2 linked regions of the Paraglaciecola psychrophila 170 genome follow. The protein of the gene in region 1 interacts with the protein of each later gene in a pairwise test. Links are inferred from orthologs where the notes say so. Each region holds a gene or a part of one and is shown in the gene's direction. Other genes may lie near its edges. The genes, in order: cysK and cysE.

Region 1 (8,307 bases):
AAACCTGCTGCGTAACCACCATAACGGCCAAAACTTTCCCACAAATTTAAAGCAGTGTTGTCGAGTTTAATCACTTGCATACCAAGTAATTTTTTTCCTGGTGTTTGGCCCTTCCACCATGCAGTAAAAACACTGAAATAAAACGCTGCCCAACCTAAGCCAAGGCCGAGTTCTTCAATTAAGTTTTCTAATCTCTCAATAAGTCCTGTGGACTTGTAAGGTGGTTTTTGAATATTTGTGTCGTTTTTGATTGGCAAGGTAATCACCTGCTCAGTTGATTTTAGCTCAGCTACCTTTAACTCAAGACTGTTTTTTGATGTTTGTTGTAGGTGGCGAGTCAATTCTGTTTGCTGTGAAGTACTCAGGCTTTCAGACACTGAGCCTATATACTCTCTTAATATATCATTTATGGTATCTGTATCTAAACCAATATCAACCACATCCAGAATAAGTTCATTACCTAACGTTTGGAAACAATCATAAATAGGTTCGCATTCTTTTTTAGCAACTCGCTGTTTCATAGCCTTAGTATTTACCAAATATTTGGCTGTCAAAGTGATTAATTCAATTCCCCACACATCATCATTAATTTTTGTTGAAGGTTCAGGCGACTCAAATCTTGCTAATTCATTATCACTACTATCTTTATCATTTCCATTAATTGCATCAACAATGCCCATTGCGACGACAAATAACAATAATGCTACCAACAGACGCAAAAGAATTCGTGCGGCATTAAAACGTTTTTTAGTTTTTAAGCGATTGCCCGCCCTAAAAAAAGTCCAAGCAGCTATCCCAGCCAATACTAAGCTGCTGATTTGTGTCAATAAAGATATTAAGAACAAATCTATTATTAAGCCAAAACCACGGCGAAAAGGGCCTGCCAAAGGTGTACCTAACAAATCATCAGCCACAAAAAATGCATATGGAGTGACAATTTGTCGGGTTTCTTTATGAGTTAAACACACATTTTCAGACTCAGAGCCCGCATCAACATCTAATGAACTATCTGTTTGGTTAGTATTTAAGTCTGAATGCTGTTGCATAAACGCTTCTTTTATCCGCTTCTCTTGGTTAGGCTTTTTATCCCCTCTCCTATTCCATCTAACGTGAGTGGGAACATTCTGTCGGTCATTATTTCTTTCATTATGCTCACTGAAGCATAATAATTCCAATACTGACTCAACTGTGGGTTTAGCCATATTGCATGTTCAAAATGATGCAGTAAACGTTGCATCCAGACCGATCCAGCTTCTTCATTCCAGTGCTCTACGCTTCCACCTGGGTAGGTTATTTCGTAAGGTCCCATAGTCGCATCACCGACAAATATAAGTTTATAATCCGCGCCATACTTGTGAATAACATTCGCAATAGGTATAACTTCTCTATCACGTCTTTTGTTATCCTTCCAGACACCTTCGTAAACACAATTATGAAAATAAAAGTATTCAAGATGCTTAAATTCAGTGTGCACCGCTGAAAATAACTCTTCGCATTCTTTAATATGTGCATCCATCGAGCCACCCACGTCAAAAAACATCAACACTTTAACCGCGTTGTGACGCTCTTTCACCATATGAATGTCCAGAAACCCAGCATTTTTAGCGGTAGCACCGATAGTTGTAGGTATATCTAGCTCTTCGGTCGCGCCGGTCCGCGCAAACTTTCGTAGTTTACGCAGCGCAACCTTGATATTACGGGTACCCAACTCAACATCGCCAGCAAGATTTTTAAATTCTCGCTTATCCCACACCTTAGCGGCCGAGAAATTACGATTGCCTTGTTGACCGATACGCACGCCTTCTGGATTATACCCATTAGCTCCAAACGGAGATGTACCACCAGTACCAATCCATTTATTACCACCTTGATGACGTTTTTCTTGCTCCGCCAAACGTTCTTTTAGAGTTTTCATCAACTCTTCAAGGCCACCCAAAGCTTGAATCTGCGCTTTTTCTTCTTCACTGAAATGCCGTTCTAAGGCATTTTTCAACCATTCATCTGGGATGTCTTTACCAAACAAGTCAATGCTTTGCACCCCTTCAAAATAGTCAGCAAAAGCACGGTCAAACTTATCAAACTGGCTTTCATCTTTCACCATAATCATTTTTGATAAAAAATAAAAATCGTCAATACTGGCAAATATTACGCCTTTCTCTAACGCATTAAGCAAGTCCAAAAGCTCTCTTAGACTCACTGATAGCCGGTACTCTCTGAGTTTAAAAAAGAAATTAATTAACATTAACGACGCGCCATAAAGACCAGTTTTTCGAATAGGTGAATATCTTGTTCATTCTTAAGTAAAGCACCATAAAGTGGTGGAATACTTTGTTTGCCATCCTTATTCTGTAACGCTTCGGCTGGAATGTCTTCTGCTACCAATAACTTCAACCAATCTAACAATTCTGAAGTAGATGGCTTCTTACGAAGGCCAGGTACATCTCGCAAATCAAAAAATGATTGTAAGGCTTGGTTAAGTAATATTTTCTTTATATCTGGAAAATGCACATCTACAATTTTACGCATCTCTTCAGCATCTGGGAACTGAATGTAATGGAAGAAACAACGACGTAAAAACGCGTCAGGTAATTCTTTTTCATTATTCGATGTAATAATCACAATCGGACGTTGTTTGGCTTTAACTAATTGTTGGGTTTCATAAACAAAAAACTCCATTTTATCAAGTTCTAACAGTAAATCGTTTGGAAACTCGATATCCGCTTTGTCTATTTCATCAATTAATAATATGGTGCGCTTTTCTGCATCAAAAGCCTGCCATAATTTCCCCTTCACAATATAGTTGCCAATATCATGCACTTTCTCATCACCTAACTGCGAGTCACGTAACCGCGAAACTGCGTCATATTCATATAATCCTTGTTGGGCTTTGGTCGTTGATTTGATGTGCCATTGAATTAAATTAGCATCTAAACTTTTTGCTAACTCTTCTGCCAACATAGTTTTACCCGTACCTGGTTCACCTTTTATCAACAACGGTTTTTCTAGTGTGATAGCTGCGTTGACAGCAAGTTGTAACTCACGACTAGCAATATATTTTTCTGTTCCATTAAACGCCATGTAAAACCTCAAACCTTATTAACAATTGATTAACCATAAGATATATCGAAAAAGCCCTTTAAATGAAGCCCCCTACCCTTATCTCTAAGTATGAATACCTTTATGATAAAACAGTTTTACGAGCTATACGTATCAATAATATTTATAGGGCCTATTGTTGTTTCACATATATAAGAAAAACAGGCTCTATCAATAACTAAACTGAGGTGTAACAATCGGAGTTATACTGTAAAAAATATAATATTAAGCAAGGAAATAACTATGCAAGTATACGACGACCATTCACTCGCCATTGGTAAAACACCTTTGGTCAAACTAAATCGCGTGACAGGTGGCAATGTTTACGCAAAAATTGAATCAAGAAACCCAAGTTTCAGTATTAAATGCCGTATCGGCGCAAATATGATTTGGGACGCAGAACAAAAAGGACTGCTTAAACCAGGTAATGAAATTGTTGAGGCAACTAGCGGCAATACTGGTATAGCTCTTGCTTTTGTTGCAGCATCAAGAGGTTATAAAATCACGTTAACCATGCCTAGTTCGATGAGTTTAGAACGTCGTAAATTACTTAAAGCCATGGGTGCAAACTTAGTCTTGACTGAAGCTCCAAAAGGTATGAAGGGTGCCATTGCTGCTGCCAATGAGATTGTGGCTTCTGATCCATCTAAATATATCCCCATGCATCAGTTTGAAAATCCAGCTAATCCTGAAATACATGAAAAAACCACGGGTCCTGAAATCTGGAATGACACAGACGGAAAAATTGACATTTTCGTTGCAGGTGTTGGTACAGGCGGAACACTTACAGGTGTTAGCCGGTATATAAAAAACACCCAAGGTAAGGCGATTACCACAGTAGCCGTTGAACCAACTGATTCCCCCGTTATTACGCAAGCTAAAGCAGGTGAAGCACTTACCCCTGGGCCACACAAGATTCAAGGCATAGGTGCTGGCTTTATTCCTGGCAACTTAGACTTAGACATGGTCGATGCTGTTGAACAAGTAAGTAATGAAGATTGTATGGCAATGACTCATCGCTTAATGAAAGAAGAAGGTATTCTAGCGGGTATTTCTTCTGGTGCTGCCGTCGTAGCGGCCAAACGCTGGGCAGAGAAGCCTGAGAATGCTAACAAAATCATAGTGGTCATTTTAGCCAGTGCATCAGAGCGTTATCTTAGTAGTCCTTTGTTTGCAAATGAATTCTCTGATTCAGAAAACATTCAGTAATTTTTTAAAAATGTAGTTTACATAAACAGTGTTTATTTTTACTTCGATTAAAGAGGGAGGCTGTTGCCTCCCTCTTCTTTGATGAATCAAAAAAAACAAGTTAAAATAAAATTATGAGAGCAGGCTCAATTATCAAAGTGGAATGTACCATGCTAAAAAATATCATTTTTATTCTGATTTTTTCAGTTCTACTCGTTGCGTGTGACAAAGCGCCGCCTAAACAAGGTGGTGGTAAATTTGGTATGTTAGACAGAGGTAACCCAGAGTTTGCTGCAATAGAGTTCTTTGACCATATTTATCACAGCAAGGGTATTGATGATGCTATTGAGTTAAGCACGCCTAAAATGGAACGTTTATTACGCTCTTACCATACCAATAAAGGGGTCCAAAAGCATGTGTTGAACATGCGTTTTGATAAGGTAAGTATCCAACCTAAATCACGCAGCGCAGGTAGAAATGAATTTGCAAAAGAAGCCCAAATCTCATTATTTTTTGAGGGTGAGTTAGATGGCAACGTTTTAAAAGATATGCGTTTAATCGATCTGGTAAGAGTAGGTAAGGACTGGAAGGTAGATGAGGTCAGTTTGAACTAACCTATAACTAATCTAGAATCCTACTGCTACGTCTTCTCTTCTGATGTCTGCCCCATCAATTAGTACTCCGTCGTTTATTTGAATACAGTGCAGCACGCTGTTTAAATCTCTAATTTGAACCTTGTGGCCTATTTTCTCAAGCATTGGCTTTAATCCCTCAATCTGAATGTCTTTTACTGGTGCTTTATAATCATTCCTATTGGTTACTTTAGGTAAGTTGATGGCTTGTTGGATGTCTAACCCCCAATCAAATACACCCATAATAGTTTGCGCTACTCGCACTACGAGTGCCGTTTTTTAAGCTCAACAGGTTCAGAACTGATTCATTTAATCCATCAACCATGACCCAGGAGCCAAAAGCAAATTCAACACTGGTGGTCATAGAGACTGCATTACCCTCTTTATCAACAATACTAAAATGGCTGCTGTTGGGATGAACAAAGATTTTACCACTTGAAAAATCAGTTAAAACTGAAGCTAACTTATCCAATAAAAATTAGTTATCATAACAATATTAACAATTTATAAATATCATATGTTCAATTTACCTGTTCAAGCAAAATACAGTTTAGCTCCATTATTGGTAGTCATCGTTAGTATTGTTATGGCCTTAACCGAGCCGATGAGCAGTCATTTGTTCGCTTACGACAGATGTCAGCTTAATAATTTTCAGTGGTGGCGTCTCATAACAGGGCATTTCCTGCACACCAACACCCCCCATTTATTATTAAACACCGCTGGATTAGCATTGTTATGGGCCTTGCATGGTCATTACTACAAAATGCCACGTTATTTAATTCAATTCTTGGTGTTATGTTTAGGAACCGCAATTGGCTTATATTTTTTCGACCAACAGATGCAATGGTATGTCGGTTTATCAGGCGTGCTTCATGGCTTATTTATTATCGGTGCTTATTTTGATATTAGGAATTCTTTCAGAAGCGGATGGTTAATGTTGATTGGTGTCTGGCTTAAGGTTATTCATGAACAAATATTTGGTGCTAGTGAAGAGGTAGCTGGACTCATAGCAGCCAATGTGGCCGTTGATGCACACTTATTCGGTACTATCACTGGCAGTATTATAATTTTGTATTATTTTTTAATACGGAAGCCTCAACCAATGTCATAATAATGACACGCTAAATCGTCAAAATCAGTGGTTAGAATTTGTGTTAAAGGTCACAATAAACGAGGCCAAATTTGAAGCCTAATAGATGTTAATCATTGCAATATTTACTGAGTGCATTGTGGCTTAAGGTAAAGAATTGAGCTGCGTTTAAGATAATTACATTTAATGTATTTATCACCAATGTGATAAATATTATTCACGGCTACAAATACGCTCGAAACAATTGCCGAGCTTGGCATCGTAATAATCGAAAATTCTTCATCCCTTGAAACAGTTATGCCCCTCTAAAATGCTTGTGATTTCAGGGGGCAATTTATAAAATATAAGTTTATAGGTTGGTTTCAAACAATTTATAAATCCTTCTGTACTCATCCAACCATGAACTAGGTTGCACAAATCCATGTGATTCAACTGGGTAAATAGCCGTTTCAAAATCCTGCTTTTCTAATTCAATCAAACGCTGAACGAGTCTCACGACATCCACAAAGAAAACATTACTGTCTATCATGGGAGCGTTAATCAGCAATGGCTTCTCTAATCCTTCAGCGAAATAGATAGGCGAGCTCCTTTCGTAGGCTATAGGATCAACATCGGGCATATTAAGTATGTTTGAAGTATAACCATGATTATAGTGCGCCCAGTCGCTAACAGGTCTTAATGCTGCCCCAGCTTGAAACAAATCAGGAGAATTAAATAATGCCATAAAAGTCAGAAAGCCACCATAAGAACCACCATAAGTCCCTACTCTGTTGGCATCAACCTCTAGATTTTCAACCAACCAGTCAACACCGTCTTCTAGGTCTTGAATTTCAGGGGTCCCCATTTGCCTGTAGATAGCGGTGCGCCAATCTCTTCCATAACCAGCTGAGGCCCGATAATCCATATCTAGTACCACATAACCTTGTTGTACTAACAAATTATGGAACATAAACTCTCTGAAATAACCAGACCAACCCAGATGCGAGTTTTGCAAATATCCAGCACCATGATTAAACACAACAGCCTTGGACTTTTGACCAGGTTGCATATCTCTGGGCGTATAAACGCGAGAATATATTGGATGTTTCGTGTGTGTGGATTTAATTGGCACTATATCGGGGGCAAGCCAATTAATATCTAAAAATACCTGACTAATTGTATGTGTTAGCTGAACTGCGTCCTGATTTTCAACCGATTGTAAATATAACTCTGGGGGTCGAACCAAGCTGGAATGAGTGAGCAATAAAGCCTGTTCATCTGGGCTTAATTGATAATCGGTCATACCATTTAGATTAGTTATTTGTTGAAGTGTGTTCTCAGCTAAAGCAACACGATATATCTCGTATATGCCAGGATGTTTTTTATTTCCCTTAAAATACATAAATTGATCGTCAGAAGTTAACGTCAAAGAATCCACCTCAAAGTTACCGGAAGTCACTGCTCTTGCTTGACCATTTAAAGGTTTAATATACAGCTGTGAATAGCCAGTTTCCTCAGACAAATAGTACAAATCAGTACTTCTATTTAACCAACCAAAGCTGTTGAACTTATAATTAACCCAAGCGTCATCATGCAATCTGTGTTGATTTACCAACGTTGCGCTAGCAGTATCAACAGTAGCAAGCCAGCGGTCTTTGTTGTCCCATGCTTCTAGCATAATGGCAACATTTTCACCGTTGTTATGCCATTGAATAGCACCTTGCGACCAATACCAGTCCTGCATAAGACTAATATCTCTAGGTAGGCGATTAGCGGTATATGTTCCACCCTTAGCTTGTGCGTTCTCTCGCTTCACCGCTTCCAATACGTCTTCATTATACCCAGGCAAGCTGTTATAGCTGAGTTTGCGTTTTGACCTTGTATCTATATTAAGTAACCAAATGTTGTGTTTCACTGGTTTGGCATCTGCTACCCTGCGGCGCACATTGTCGGTGGTTATTCTTCCATCGTCGTTGATGTAGTTCGGCATAATATCACTATCATCGCGCCAGCTTGATTCAGTCTGTTCTACCAACACTAGCCACTTACCGTTTGATGATAAGCTGGCTGCTACGGTTTCATTATCTTCAGGAAAATAAAAATCAGCAGGGGCAAGTGTTTTATTTTGTTGTGCAAGTTGTTGCTTTTTTTCAAAACGTAATCTTTTTTGCTGACGTTTTAACGCGACTACCTCGATTAATTGCTGCTGCTGCTCCGCAATATAATCCTCTGGCTCTTCCACAGCAGTAGGTTCGTCAGCAAATTGCCATGACACTAATTGCTCATATAGACCATGATCCGGATGGATCGCATAGATAGCAT
Region 2 (8,196 bases), 2.2 Mb from region 1 along the record:
AACTAGCTTCAGTATTTATGGTTTATTACGCAAAAAAGTGACTGTGGACTCTATGCCCGGCTTATTGATTGAAAGTTGTATTATGTTGCCCTTTGCTTTGTTGTATTGGATTTTCATGGATACAACAAGCGGAAACATGTCACTAAATAGTCTTAACTTAAATATAACGTTGTTATTGGCAGGTGTGGTGACTACCGCTCCATTATTGTGTTTTACTGCTGCAGCTAGGCGTATCCGTTATACCACATTAGGTTTTTTCCAATACATAGGTCCAAGTATAATGTTCTTGCTAGCAGTCATGATCTATCAGGAACCGTTAGATACAACAAGGATGATTACTTTTGTATGTGTGTGGTCAGGATTATTGATTTATGTTTACGATTCATTACGAGTCTACCGAAAGTCTAGACGGATTATTCAAAACTAAATTTAGGGTTAGGTACGATCGGTTGCAAAGAACAGCTTAATCATCAACTAATTGATTTCTTCCATTATTTTTTGCGATATACAGATGCTGGTCGGCTAAACGTATCATGGCGTTTATACCGCCCCTGCTTTTGTGGGTGAGGCCTATGCTAACAGTGCAAGATAGGCTTTGTTTTTCAAAAGTCAGCACTTTATTCGCAATTGCCTTTCGGAAACCTTCCATTATTTGTAATACTTTTTCGGGTGCGGTATTCGAAAAATACACACAAAACTCTTCCCCCCCAAATCGTGCAGCAGTGTAATCTGTAAAATATTCAGCAACTAACTTAGCCAGTTCTTTCAATGTGTAATCACCGCAATCATGTCCATAAGTGTCATTCACTTTTTTGAAATGGTCGATATCGATAATCGCTAGACTTTGTGATTTAGGAGTGACTTTTAGATTTGCAGCGACTCGCGTAAAAAAGTGCCGCCTGTTAGGTAAACCTGTTAAATAATCAGAGTTAGATACACGCCTAATAGTTGCAATATTTTCTAAGCGTTCAACGTTTTGCATAATACGACAGAAAAATTCTTCGTGGCAATAGGGTTTATACAAATAATCAGTTGCGCCACTTTTAATAAATCTGGCAGATAAGCCACTGGTGGTATCTGATGATATACCAATAATGCCAAGGTCTTCTTTGGAATAGGTTTTACGCAGTTCAGAAATCATCTGGATACCGGACATAACTGGAATATTCTCATCTATAATAGCCAGCCTAATATTTGAATGGCTGCGCAAAGATTCCATGCCTTGTTCAGCACTTGCCGCTTCAAAGGTAATGAAATTATGTCTTCTAAGTAGAGCGGTCATAGATTGTCTGCTGACCCTAGAATCATCAACTACTAATACCCCTACTTTCTTATTCTTATCCAATCGACTCAGCAAACGCGTCAGGTATTCATAGACCTGTGCGTTTTCTTTAGGAATGTAATCCACCACACGTTTATTAAGAATAGTAGTTCTGGTTGACTCATCTAGGCTGCCAGTTATTACTATAGTGGGTAAAAAAGATTCAATAGCAAAGTCTATCGCTTCACCATTTGGCGCGTCAGGTAAATTAAAATCGACCACAGCACAGAGGTATTCTTCAGGTGCGGAACTAGAAAAAACATGTTTGGCTTCTACTAAACTAGTGGTGCAAATAGGCTGCAACTGAGCCTTGGCTATAAGACTTCGCATCAGGTTCATACTGGTTTTGCTGTCTTCGACTATTAATACTTTGCGTTGCATGGGTTAAAATGTAGTAGAAAAATTTAATTTAGCAGATTAATTCTTTTCTGGCTTTGGAAAATTAAACTTTTGTTAATTTTGCAAATGACATGACCAGCCATTTACTCCCAAACTCATCGAAGTTAATCTGTACTCTTGCATGTTCGCCACTGCCCTCATAATTCAATACAGTGCCTTCGGAAAATTTAGGATGGGACACTCTCTCCCCTAGTTGAAAGCCTGTTGATTCGAAAGCGGTATGACCCGTAACTGGAGTAAATCTATTTTGAACCGGTCGAGATATGGTGGTCCGCAAACGCACTTCTTCGATACAATCGGTAGGGATCTCTTTGATGAAACGCGACGGGGTGTGATACTTGTCCTGTCCATATACTCTTCTGTTTTCGGCGTAAGTAATATATAACTTTTGCATTGCCCGTGTCATGCCTACATAACAAAGGCGGCGTTCTTCTTCAATTTTACCAGGCTCTTCGTTACTCATCTGACTTGGGAACATGCCTTCTTCAACACCAGCCATAAAAACTAGTGGAAACTCAAGTCCTTTTGCAGTGTGAATAGTCATCATTTGCACAGCGTCTTGATGTTTATCTGCTTGGTTATCTCCTGCCTCTAGAGACGCATGCGCTAAAAAAGCAGACATAGGTGTCATGTTGTCCGCTTCTTCTGGCACCACAAATTGTTTACAGGCGGTGACCAGTTCTTCTAAGTTTTCAATCCTAGCTTGAGCTTTTTCGCCTTTTTCTGCTTTGTACATGGCAAATAAACCGGAATGTTTAATCACGTAGTCTGCATGTTGCTCTAAAGGAAGTGCTGCAGCATCTTGAGTGAGTTGCGTAATTAATTTTGTGAAGGAGCTAAGGGCATTAGATGCACGGCCAGTTAAGCGGTTTTCAGCCAGTATTCTGGAACTGGCATCCCACATGGATAGTTCTGACTCGCGAGCAAGCTCGCGAATTTGTGATAGGGTTTTATCACCAAGGCCACGAGTGGGTGTGTTCACGATTCGTTCAAAGGCAGCGTCATCAATCGTCTGATTAATTAAGCGTAAATAACCAAGTGCATCCCGAATTTCCTGACGTTCAAAGAATCGTAAGCCACCATATATCCGGTAGGCGATAGACTCTTGCAACAATGCTTCCTCTAAAACGCGTGACTGTGCATTATTGCGATATAAAATCGCACAATCAGATAAGGCATTACCGTTGTCTCGCCATTCTTTTATGCGTGCAATGTTAAAACGAGCTTCATCTAACTCATTAAACCCAGCATACAAAGAAATGAGTTCTCCCGGGCTATCTTCGGTCCATAATTTTTTGCCTAATCGGCCTTGGTTATTATCAATTACAGCATTGGCCGCTTTTAATATATTCCCAGTAGAGCGATAATTTTGTTCCAGTCGTATAGTTTTCGCACCTTTAAAGTCTCGTAAAAAATGTTGGATGTTTTCTACATTTGCGCCACGCCAACCATATATTGATTGATCATCATCACCAACAATAATCATATTGTTACTGGGGGCGGCAAGTATCCGCAACCAAGCATATTGAATGTTATTGGTATCTTGAAATTCGTCCACCAGAATCGTTCTAAAGCGTTTTTGGTAGTGTTCTAATACTGAAGGATTGTTTAACCACAGCTCGTGGGCTCTGAGTAACAATTCAGCAAAATCGACTAACCCGGCTCGATCGCATGTCTGTTGGTAAGTCTGATAAATTTCACGCATTTTTTGTTGCGTGGCATCACCATGGGTTTCGATATGCTGAGGACGTAACCCTTCGTCTTTATTGCCGTTGATATACCACTGTACGTGTTTGGGAGCCCAGTGTTTTTCGTCTAGGTTAAGACTTTTAAGTACGCGTCTAACCAATCGATATTGATCATCTGAGTCTAAAATAGTGAAGTTTTGAGGTAGTCCAACATCTGCGTGATGAGCCCGTAGCAGACGATGCGCGATGCCATGAAAGGTACCAATCCACATGCTATTCAGAGCGCTGCCTTGCAACTGCTCTATGCGACCGCGCATTTCTTTGGCGGCTTTATTGGTAAACGTTACTGCTAAAATACCGTATGGGGCAATGCCCTCAACTTCCATTAACCATGCAATACGATGCACCAAAACTCGCGTTTTCCCGCTGCCTGCACCCGCTAAGATAAGCATGTCAGATGCAGGAGCGGCCACTGCATCACGTTGTTTGTCGTTTAACTGGTCAAGAAGTCGAGATACATCCATTACACACAAAATATATTAGAAAAATATATTTCCAGTATATCAGCAACACTGTATTTAAATACACTAAACTCAACCTTATATATAAGAGTAATTGCTTAAATTATATAGCAGAGAAAATATGAGTATTGAATTCTGGCAACAGTTAAAAGACGAAGCAAAGCAGCTTGTTAATAATGAGCCTTTGCTGGCAAGCTATGTGCACACGTGTATTTTGGCTCATCGTAACTTCGAAACAGCGTTAAGTTTTATTTTGTCCAACAAACTAGCTGATGATGTGATGAATGCTTTATCTGTCAGAGAAATGTTTGAACAAAGTTACTTAATACATCCTGAGATAGTTGACGCTGCAATTTGTGATATTCAAGCTGTGTTTAAGCGCGATCCTGCGGTGCACTCATTTCTTACCGTATTACTTAACTTTAAGGGATTTCAAGCGATTCAAGTGTACAGGTTAGCGCATCAACTCTGGATAGCGGGTAGAAAGGATCTAGCCTTGTTTATACAAAGTCGAAACTCAGAAGTTTTTTCGGTGGATATTCACCCTGCGGCAAAAATTGGTCAAGGCGTGATGTTCGATCATGCCACTGGCATTGTGGTGGGTGAAACCGCGGTGATTAATAATAATGTGTCTATTATGCAATCTGTCACGCTTGGCGGTACTGGAAATGAAGCCGGTGATCGCCATCCAAAAATTCGCGAAGGAGTCATGATAGGTGCAGGTGCTAAAATTTTAGGTAATATCGTTATAGGTGAGGGGGCCAAAGTAGGCGCTGGAAGTGTGGTGTTAGATGATGTGCCACCGCATGTCACAGTGGCCGGTATCCCGGCTAAAATTGTTGGTAAGCCTAGTTGTCAGAAGCCTTGCGAAACTATGCGACAAAATATTTTAGAAGATTAAACGTTTATCACTTTTAAAATGACGGATATATTTTAGATAAATGCTAACAACTGGGTTAAATTACTCAGTTGAACATGAGGTAAAAGCTGTGCTTTTTCACTGCGCATCTGCATACTTCTATCCTCAGCATACCAAGCTGTTTGATACCCCGCTCTAAGTGCACCATATATGTCTTTTGGCAAATTATCACCTACATGTAATATGTTTTCGTGTGGGATCTTTAGGTGTGCTTGTGCTGCATCAAACATGGCTTTGTGTGGCTTCATTGGCAATTCCAAACTAGCTTTAAAGTAGGCGCTAAAATACTTTTCAAGTCCAATCTGTTTAAGGTTAACGTTGCCATTAGTCAGGGCTATTAATGGTAAGTTATTCGATAGTGTTTCTAATAAAGAATGAATGCTTCTGTTTATAGTGAAATTGCTTCTTTGAAAATAGAAATGTTCGAAGCACTCTGTGGTAGCTGTCTTTAGCTCGCTACCGGATAAACCCAACTCCATAAAACCAGACTCAAGAGATAATCGACGCAATTCACCCATATCATTTTTTAATAATGGGTTAGCTAGAAGATGTATCTTTTGTCGTGCGCGCCAAAGATTTTTGGCCACATGTTTAGTCGCAGGATATTGGTTATGCATAAATTCAAGTAAAGAACGCTCTGCGTTGATGATGACACTTGTGTTTTCATATAAAGTGTCATCCAGGTCGAATGTAATTGCTTGAATTGGTTTAAGTTTTTTATAATAAATCATTTAGGACTATCTATTCTTTTTGAGTATTCTAATTATTTAGACTTTTTGGCTCTAGGGTGGGCACCATCGTATACGTGGGCGAGATGCTGAAAGTTCAGGTGCGTATATACCTGGGTTGTAGATAAATTAGCATGCCCCAGTAGCTCTTGCACCCCCCTCAAATCTGAGCTTGATTCCAGAACATGAGTGGCAAAACTGTGTCGAAGTTTATGTGGATTAACAGATTGTTCTAGATTTTGCCGAGTCGCCCACAATTTCATACGTTTCGCTATTTGCCTAGTGCCGATCCTATTTTTTAACATACTGACGAATAAGGCAGGCTCTTCACTGGATGCTAGTTCTGGTCTTATCTTAAGCCACACACTTAATGCTTCTAAAGCAACTCTTCCAATAGGTAACAAACGTTCTTTATTACCTTTACCTATAACTCTTAGCTGTCTGTCAGGTTGAATACTTTTTATATTGAGATTAGCCAATTCTGATAAACGTAAGCCACAACTATACATAAGTTCCATCATCGCCTTATCTCGCAAAGCTAGAAGGCCATCTTCCTTGATATCCAATAATTGATGCATCTCATCAACATTTAATTGTTTGGGTAAGGGTTTGGCCTGCTTAGGAGCTTGAATTGAAGATGCAGGGTTTTGTGTTAATTGGCCTTGTTGAACTAGATAAGCGCAAAATCCTCTGATAGAAGATAAGCGTAAAGCGATAGAACGCGAGCTTAGGCTGCTTTTACGTGCATCGTTCAGAATCCTACGGATATCTGATGTATTGAATGTTGACCAACATTCAATATCGAGTTTACTGAAAGCTGCGATAAGCTGCCGCTGATAATTTTCTATCGAGTTACTCGCTAGATTTTTTTCGTACCTTAAATACGCAAGATATTTTTCTAACCAAGTATGTAGGCTTGGCCTCAACATTTTATTAATTAATAGGTCAGCATTTTAGGTAACAAGATACCCAAAAATTGCTGTAGTTGGGTGATCAGTAAGGTATCCATATCTGGATTAAAATGACCTGGATCTTTACTACCTATTGCTAAAATTCCAAGTTCACCCAAATCCCCAATCAGTAATAAAGCCACTGAGTTAGCTTCTTGATCAGCAAACAATAACTTGCGTTCATGCTCACTTAAACGTCCAAAGAAAAGTTTATGTCTTTTAAAGCGTTTTTCGATAAATAAGCGTCGCTGGATCTCAGGCAACGCATGAGCACCTTTGAAAGGCTTTAAGGTGACGGATGCTAACTGCAGGTTTTCTTGAATCACCTCTTCCAAAACAAATTTTAGATCATCAAGGTTAGTACACTTTAGGATACGCAAATTTAAGTCGGCATAGACTCGATAAATGGCTTCGTTCTGTTTGGCAATGGAAATTAATTGATTCAGCTTATGACTCAAGCTTCTGACTTTTTTGCGTAGCTGTTCACTTTGCAATTCCACCAAAGATACACTGCCTTTGTGTGAATGGGGAATACTGATTTTTTCAATAATCTGCGGAAATTGGGTGAAAAACTCAGGGTTTTCAAGTAAGTAAGCGGCTACTTGTTCAGCATCAAGTAGATTGTCAGATTCATATGCAGTCGTTGTATCCATTTTATTTTTGCGACTCTTTGCTCATAAGTTTATATATCCATCAAAAACATGCTCAGCGGCGCCGGTCATTTTTAATACATTATCACCACCTTGCCAACGTATTTTTAAACTACCACCACGCAAATCAACTCTTACATCTTTACTTAATCTGTTTTGTAACTGCCCTACAGCTACTGCAGCACATGCTCCGCTGCCACAAGCTAATGTTTCACCAGCACCTCTTTCAAAAACGCGTAGTTTGATGTGGCTATGATTGATAATTTGCATAAAGCCAACGTTTGCACCTTCACTAAAACGTTCATGTTTTTCAAGCAAGGGGCCCATTGTCTCCACATCTGCTGTTTCCACATCATCTACCAGCAACACACAATGGGGATTACCCATAGAAACAGCACCACAAAAAAAAGTGTGCTCCTGTGCTCTTATGATGTAAGTTTTTTCACGCTTTTGTGCTTTTATCGGCACCAAACTTGGCTCAAACTCGGGTACCCCCATATTTACTGTTACTTGCCCATCTTTCTCAAGATAGAGAACCATACGACCCGCTTTGGTACTGACTACAATTTTATTACGGTTAGTTAGGCCTTTCATTTTTACGAAGCGAGCAAAACAGCGTGCGCCATTTCCACACTGAGAGACTTCAGAACCATCGGCGTTAAATATTCTGTAATGAAAATCTTGGTCGGGATCATAAGGTGGCTCAACCATTAAAAGTTGATCGAACCCGATACCAAAATTTCTGTCCGAAAGTTGTTGAATTTTCTCTTTAGAAAAAAATACGTTTTGCGTTACATTATCAATAACAACAAAATCATTTCCCAGACCATGCATCTTTGAAAACTGGATTTGCATTGCGACTACTTAGCTAAACTTTTGTCAACACGCTTTAGAACATACGTGTTTTATATTATTAAATAGTTATATCATTTCAGCGAAAGACTGACTATGTCTTTAGCTTGATACAGGCTAAATAATCGCAATATTTATTAAATAAATATTTAAACCCATAAACCAATA

What was found.
Region 2: the proteins of cysK (region 1) and cysE interact in binary tests that used the Escherichia coli proteins (3 or more experiments, as listed by UniProt). The link is inferred for Paraglaciecola psychrophila 170 from one-to-one orthologs.

The regions. Positions count from the first base shown.
Region 1 is NC_020514.1:2,825,020-2,833,326, forward strand. The notes cover bases 2,463-5,322. They hold cysK (cysteine synthase A), read left to right. Parts: upstream 2,463-3,339; coding sequence 3,340-4,305; downstream 4,306-5,322. Other genes in these bases: C427_RS12350 (AAA family ATPase), read right to left, coding at 2,463-3,078; C427_RS12360 (hypothetical protein), read left to right, coding at 4,455-4,898; C427_RS24950 (gamma-glutamyltransferase), read right to left, coding at 4,911-5,180; C427_RS27535 (gamma-glutamyltransferase), read right to left, coding at 5,146-5,322. In the rest of the region: C427_RS12340 (RDD family protein), read right to left, coding at 1-1,046; C427_RS12345 (vWA domain-containing protein), read right to left, coding at 1,058-2,242; more of C427_RS12350, read right to left, coding at 2,242-2,462; more of C427_RS27535, read right to left, coding at 5,323-5,388; rrtA (rhombosortase), read left to right, coding at 5,434-6,027; C427_RS12380 (S9 family peptidase), read right to left, coding at 6,356-8,307.
Region 2 is NC_020514.1:5,046,830-5,055,025, reverse strand. What follows is about bases 3,192-5,940. They hold cysE (serine O-acetyltransferase), read left to right. Parts: upstream 3,192-4,050; coding sequence 4,051-4,830; downstream 4,831-5,940. Other genes in these bases: C427_RS22230 (tyrosine recombinase XerC), read right to left, coding at 5,612-5,940; C427_RS22235 (HAD-IA family hydrolase), read right to left, coding at 4,863-5,579; uvrD (DNA helicase II), read right to left, coding at 3,192-3,932. In the rest of the region: EamA family transporter RarD, read left to right, coding at 1-427; C427_RS22250 (GGDEF domain-containing response regulator), read right to left, coding at 464-1,702; more of uvrD, read right to left, coding at 1,764-3,191; more of C427_RS22230, read right to left, coding at 5,941-6,505; C427_RS22225 (DUF484 family protein), read right to left, coding at 6,514-7,179; dapF (diaminopimelate epimerase), read right to left, coding at 7,201-8,031.